Actinocorallia herbida: one gene and its partner. Each later gene encodes a partner of the first gene's protein in a complex. Links are inferred from orthologs where the notes say so. Each region holds a gene or a part of one and is shown in the gene's direction. Other genes may lie near its edges.

Region 1 (3,564 bases):
GAGAAGTCGGGGGTCATCCACCCCCGGATCGCCGTGATACGGTAAGTAGTCACCGGGACCGCGGTCCCGGCGCTGCCCGCTGCGCCCTCATAGCGGCGGGCCTCATAGAGAACGCACACTGCGGCCGACCCGGGTCCTTGCGGGGGCCTTCGGGTAGAGGCTGCGGGTGTCGAGCACATCTAAGGAGTCACGTGTCCCTGGACACCGCCGTCAAGAACCAGATCATCGCCGAATATGCGACCGTTGAGGGTGACACCGGATCGCCGGAGGTCCAGGTCGCGCTGCTGACCCGGCGGATCAACGACCTGACCGAGCACCTCAAGGCGCACAAGCACGACCACCACAGCCGCCGCGGGCTGCTGCTGCTGGTCGGCCGCCGCCGCCGGCTGCTCAAGTACCTGCAGAACAAGGACATCAGCCGCTACCGCGCGCTGATCGAGCGCCTCGGTCTGCGCCGCTAGTGCCAGGAGGGAGTGACCCGCCCCGCGGGTCACTCCCTTCCTGCTAGAACGCCACAAGTAAAGAACAAGCAAGCCCGCGAACGTTCTTCCGACGCATTCGAGGGCCGGTCCTCGGTAGTGGCCATCGGATTCATGTGATCCGCGGGCTTCGATCGAAGACCGGCAGGGAATCTCGGGCGAGGAGACGTGGAGCGGGGAACGACGAAACCAGGAGGTTTCCCGTGTCAGATGCCGTACGCATCGACGGAGCGCACAGCTCCGAAGCCGTGATCGACAACGGTTCCTTCGGCGTCCGCAAGCTGCGTTTCGAGACCGGCCGTCTCGCGCGCCAGGCCGGCGGCTCCGCCGTCGTCTACCTGGACGACGACACCATGGTCCTGTCCGCCACGTCCGCCTCCAAGCGGCCGAAGGACAACCTCGACTTCTTCCCCCTGACGGTGGACGTCGAGGAGCGCATGTACGCCGCGGGCCGGATCCCCGGCTCGTTCTTCCGCCGTGAGGGCCGCCCGTCCGAGGACGCCGTCCTCACGTGCCGCCTCATCGACCGCCCGCTGCGCCCGTCCTTCGTCAAGGGACTGCGCAACGAGATCCAGGTCGTCGTCACGGTCATGGCGCTCAACCCCGAGCACCTGTACGACGTCGCCGCGATCAACGCCGCGTCGATGTCCACCCAGCTCGCGGGGCTGCCCTTCTCCGGCCCGATCGGCGGCGTCCGCGTCGCGCTGATCGACGGCCAGTGGGTCGCGTTCCCGACCCACCCCGAGCTGGAGCGCGCCACCTTCGACATGGTGGTCGCCGGCCGCACCCTGGCCGACGGCGACGTCGCGATCATGATGGTCGAGGCCGAGTCCACCACCGGCACCCTGAACCTGGTCGCCGAAGGCGCCGTGGGCCCGACGGAGGAGACCGTCGCCCAGGGCCTCGAGGCCGCCAAGCCCTTCATCAAGGAGCTGTGCCGGGCCCAGGTCGAGCTGGCCGAGATCGCCGCCAAGGAGACCGCCGAGTACCCCGTCTTCCTCGACTACGAGGCCGACGCGCTCGAGGCCGTCACCGCCGAGGTCTCCGCCGACCTCGCCCAGGCGCTGACCATCGCGGGCAAGCAGGAGCGCGAAGAGCGCCTCGCGGAGATCCAGGCCGTCGCCGTCGAGAAGCTCGCCGAGCGTTTCGAGGGCCGCGAGAAGGAGATCCCCGCCGCGATCCGCTCGCTCACCAAGAAGCTGATCCGCGAGCGCATCATCAGCGAGGGCGTCCGCATCGACGGCCGCGGCGTCAAGGACATCCGCCAGCTGTCCGCCGAGGCCCACGTGGTCCCGCGCGTGCACGGCTCGGCGCTGTTCGAGCGCGGCGAGACCCAGATCCTGGGCGTGACCACGCTGAACATGCTCCGCATGGAGCAGACGATCGACACGCTCAACCCCGAGCGCACCAAGCGCTACATGCACAACTACAACTTCCCGCCGTACTCGGTCGGTGAGACCGGCCGCGTGGGCTCGCCCAAGCGTCGCGAGATCGGCCACGGCGCGCTCGCCGAGCGGGCCCTGCTGCCGGTGCTGCCGACCCGCGAGGAGTTCCCCTACGCGATCCGCCAGGTGTCGGAGGCGCTGGGCTCGAACGGCTCGACCTCGATGGGCTCGGTCTGCGCGTCCACGATGTCGCTGCTGGACGCGGGCGTGCCGCTGAAGGCGCCGGTCGCGGGCATCGCGATGGGCCTCATCCACGAGGGCGGCGAGTACGTCACCCTGACCGACATCCTCGGCGCCGAGGACGCGTTCGGCGACATGGACTTCAAGGTCGCCGGTACCAAGGAGCTCATCACCGCGCTCCAGCTCGACACCAAGCTCGACGGCATCCCCGCCGAGGTTCTGGCCGCCGCGCTGCGCCAGGCCCGGGGCGCCCGCCTCGCGATCCTCGACGTCATGGAGGACGCGATCGAGGGCACCGCCGAGATGAGCGAGTACGCGCCGCGGATCATCACCATCAAGGTGCCCGTGGACAAGATCGGCGAGGTCATCGGCCCGAAGGGCAAGATGATCAACTCGATCCAGGCGGACACCGGTGCCGAGATCACCATCGAGGACGACGGCACCATCTACGTCGGCGCGACGAACGGCCCCTCCGCCGAGGCCGCGCGCCAGGCGATCAACTCGATCGCCAACCCGCACATGCCGGAGATCGGCGAGCGCTACCTGGGCACGGTCGTCAAGACCACCACCTTCGGCGCGTTCGTCTCCCTCATGCCGGGCAAGGACGGCCTGCTGCACGTCTCCCAGCTGCGCAAGCTGCACGGCGGCGTCCGGATCGAGAACGTCGAGGACTTCATCAAGGTCGGCGAGAAGATCCAGGTCGAGGTCACCGAGATCGACCCACGCGGCAAGCTGTCGCTGGTCCCGGTCGAGGTCATCGAGAAGGAGGCCGCGGGCGCGGCGTCCGGTGACGCGCCGGCCGCCGAGCAGGCCGCGGGCGAGTCGGCCGAGGGCGGGGACTCCCGTCCGCCGCGCCGCACCCGCACCCGTCGTCCGGCCTCGGACCGGGGCGGCGACCGCGGCGGCGAGCGCGACCGCAACTCCTGATCCCGCCTTACGGGCACATGCCTCAGCTGACCGGCCGGTTCCGCCCCACGGCGGACCGGTCGGTTCGCGCTTGGCCCCCCGGCCGCCGACGCGGCCACCGCATCCGGCGAACGGAAAGAGAACAGAGTTGAGCATCTCAGCCGTCGAGCAGGAGCCCGGCAGCACCGTCATCCTTCACCCCGGCGCCGACGGGGTCGGCGTGGTCCAGCGGACCGTGCTGCCCGGCGGCCTGCGGGTCGTCACCGAGACCATGCCGACGGTCCGGTCGGTGGCGTTCGGAATCTGGGCCGGGATCGGCTCGCGCGACGAGGACCTCGCCGACGCGGGCGCCACCCACTACCTCGAGCACCTGCTGTTCAAGGGGACCTCCCGCCGGTCGGCGCTGGAGATCTCCGCCACGATGGACGCGGTCGGCGGCGACCTCAACGCGTTCACCGCCAAGGAGTACACCTGCTACTACGCGCGGGTGCTGGACTCCGACCTGCCTCTCGCGGTGGACGTGGTGTCGGACATGCTGACCTCCTCGCTCATCG
Region 2 (2,935 bases), 330 kb from region 1 along the record:
CTGGTCGACCGGACGGGCGCGCTGCTGCTCCTGGACGTCGCCAACGTGTACGCGAACGCCCGCAACCGCGGCCACGACCCCGTCCGGGTGCTGGAGTCCTTCCCGCTGGACCGCGTCGCCTACTGCCATGTCGCGGGGGGCCGCGAAAGCGAAGGGCTCTACCACGACACGCACACCGACCCCGTCCCGGCCGAGGTGCTGGCCCTCGTCGCGGAGGCCGAGCGGCGCTGCCCGCCCGAGGGACGGCTCGGCCACCTCCTGGAGCGCGACGGGCGCTACCCGCCGCCGTCCGTCCTCGCCGCCGAACTCGACGCCATCGCCGACGCCGCCGGCCTGTCCCGGATCACCTGAGGAGGCCGGATGGACGAGTCCTTCGCGGACCTCGCCGCCCGCCAGGAGGCCCTCGTGCGCGCGCTCGTCGCGGGCGCCGACCTGCCCGCCGGCTTCATCGCGCCGCACGTCGACGCCGCGGCCCGCGCCCTCCTGCGCAAGAGGTTCGGCGAGGTCCTGCACCCCTGGCCGGCCCTCGTCCTGCACCGCGAGGAGTACCTGTGCTGGGCCGCGGGCCGGCCCACCCGCGGCTCCTGGCTCGACGGCTGGGACTTCGCCCGCGCCCACCGGGCGGCCCTCGCCCCCGAAGCCCGCGCGGCCCTCGCCGTCCGCGAAGCCCTGTGGCACTACCCTCCCGCGGGCGCCTCCGACGCCCGCCCCCGCCGCGCCCCGGCGCTGCGCTTCTTCCCGGGCGGCCTTGTCCTCGCGGCCTTCACGAAGGCGCGGGTCTTCGGCCGGGCCTAAGAATTGCCGCTTTCGTCCCAAAGGTTGCTCTGCTTCGTTTCCGTTCCGCGGCTTCGTCGCTTCCCCGTGAACCGTCCGGGGCATGCCCCCGGTGGGTGGATCACCGTCGCGGGGAAGGGGCCGGCGCTCATGCGCATCGGGATGCTGACCGGCGGCGGCGACTGCCCCGGGCTCAACGCGGTGATCCGCGCGGTGGTGCGCAAGGGCGTCCAGGAGTACGGGCACACGTTCACCGGGTTCAAGGACGGGTGGCGGGGGCCGCTGGAAGGCGACGCGGTGGAACTGCCCGTGTCGGCCGTGCGGGGGATCCTCGCGCAGGGCGGGACGATCCTCGGCTCGTCGCGGACGAACCCGCTGAACGAGCCCGACGGGGCGCGGAAGATCACCGGACACCTCGCCGCCCTCGGCGTCGACGCGCTGATCGTGATGGGCGGCGAGGACACCCTGGGCGTCGCCGAGGCGCTGCACGGCCAGGGCGTCCCGCTCGTCGGGGTGCCGAAGACGATCGACAACGACCTCGCGGCGACCGACTACACGTTCGGCTTCGACACCGCGGTCTCGATCGCCACCGACGCCCTCGACCGGCTCCGGACGACCGCCGAGAGCCACCACAGGGCCGTCGTCTGCGAGGTGATGGGCAGGCACGCCGGATGGATCGCGCTGCACGCGGGACTCGCCGGGGGCGCCGATGTGATCCTCATCCCCGAACGGCCCTTCGACCCGGCCAAGGTGATCGGCCGGGTCGAGGCGCGATTCCGGCGAGGGCACGCCGCGGTCGTCTGCGTCTCCGAGGGCGCCCGCCCGATCGAGGGCGCCCTGACCCTCCAGGAAGGCGGCGAGGACGCCTTCGGCCACGTCCGCCTCGGCGGGGTCGGCGCCTGGCTCGCCGACCGGCTCGAGAAGGCCACCGGGCGCGAGGCCCGCGCCGTCGTCCTCGGCCACCTCCAGCGCGGAGGCACCCCGACGGCCTACGACCGCGTCCTCGCCACCCGCTTCGGCCTGCACGCCATCGACGCGGTTCAGGCGGGCGCCTTCGGCGTCATGACCGCTCTCCGCGGCACCGAGATCCTCCGCGTCCCCCTCCGCGAAGCCATCACCACCCTGAAAACCGTCCCCCCGGACCGCTACGCCGAGGCGGAAGCTCTGTTCTGAGCGGGCCGGGCCCGGAGACGAGGCGGGAAAATCGTTCGAAGTGCTGCTCCGGATGGGCGACACTGAAAGGTGTTCCCAGTCAGCCCCTCCTGGAGGTTTGGTCATGCCCGCGGCGTCCGTCATCGGTGAGCCCTGCGTTCTGCTGAAGCTCGGCGAGATCGTGCTCAAGGGCAAGAACCGGCACCAGTTCGAGCAGCGCCTGCAGAACAACATCCGCAACGCGCTGGCGTCGACCGGCGTGGAGACCGTGCTGTGGCAGCGGTCCGGCGTGATCGTCATCCGGGCCAAGAGCGCCGCGGTCGACGACGTCGAGAGGGTCGCGAAGCGGCTCGAGGACGTCATGGGCATCGTGATCGTGCACCGCTGCTGGCGGGTGGACAAGACCGTCGAGGCGATGACGCAGGCCGCCCTCGACATGGTCGGCGAGCACCCGGCGTCGGCCCTCGGCGGCAGCTTCGCGGTCCGGCCGCGGCGCCGCGACAAGCGGTTCCCGATCACCTCCGCCGAGATCGGCGTGTCGGTCGGCTCGGCGATCAACGTCAAGTTCGGCCTGCCGGTCAACCTCAAGCGCCCCGACCTGACCGTCTCCATCGAGGTCGACCGCGACGAGGTGTTCGTCTACACCGACGGCACCCCCGGCCAGGGCGGCCTGCCCGTCGGCTCCAGCGGGCGCGGCCTCGTGCTGATGTCCGGCGGCATCGACTCGCCCGTCGCGGCCTACCGGATGATGCGCCGCGGCCTGCGGGTGGACTACCTGCACTTCTCCGGCATGCCCTTCACCGGCCCCGAGTCGATCTACAAGGCGTACGCGCTGGTCCGCGAGCTCGACAAGTTCCAGGGCGGCTCGCGCCTGTTCGTCGTGCCGTTCGGCAAGGCCCAGCAGCAGATCAAGGCCGCGGGGGAAGACCGCCTCGCGATCGTCGCGCAGCGCCGCCTCATGCTGAAGACCGCCGAGGTGCTCGCCGAACGCCGCAAGGACGGCGCCCTC

The links.
Region 2: EDD29_RS05225 (region 1) and EDD29_RS06700 share a complex: the UniProt entries of both Bacillus subtilis proteins name them as parts of the possible RNA degradosome complex. The link is inferred for Actinocorallia herbida from one-to-one orthologs.

The regions. Positions count from the first base shown.
Region 1 is NZ_RJKE01000001.1:1,077,707-1,081,270, forward strand. The notes cover bases 309-3,365. They hold EDD29_RS05225 (polyribonucleotide nucleotidyltransferase), read left to right. Parts: upstream 309-700; coding sequence 701-3,031; downstream 3,032-3,365. Other genes in these bases: rpsO (30S ribosomal protein S15), read left to right, coding at 309-461; EDD29_RS05230 (M16 family metallopeptidase), read left to right, coding at 3,159-3,365. In the rest of the region: more of rpsO, read left to right, coding at 192-308; more of EDD29_RS05230, read left to right, coding at 3,366-3,564. UniProt on the Bacillus subtilis protein: Involved in mRNA degradation. Catalyzes the phosphorolysis of single-stranded polyribonucleotides processively in the 3'- to 5'-direction. Necessary for competence development in Bacillus subtilis.
Region 2 is NZ_RJKE01000001.1:1,406,390-1,409,324, forward strand. It holds EDD29_RS06700 (6-phosphofructokinase), read left to right. Parts: upstream 1-924; coding sequence 925-1,947; downstream 1,948-2,935. Other genes in the region: EDD29_RS06690 (MbnB/TglH/ChrH family RiPP precursor modification enzyme), read left to right, coding at 1-351; EDD29_RS06695 (SCO6045 C-terminal-like domain-containing protein), read left to right, coding at 361-795; thiI (tRNA uracil 4-sulfurtransferase ThiI), read left to right, coding at 2,051-2,935. UniProt on the Bacillus subtilis protein: Catalyzes the phosphorylation of D-fructose 6-phosphate to fructose 1,6-bisphosphate by ATP, the first committing step of glycolysis.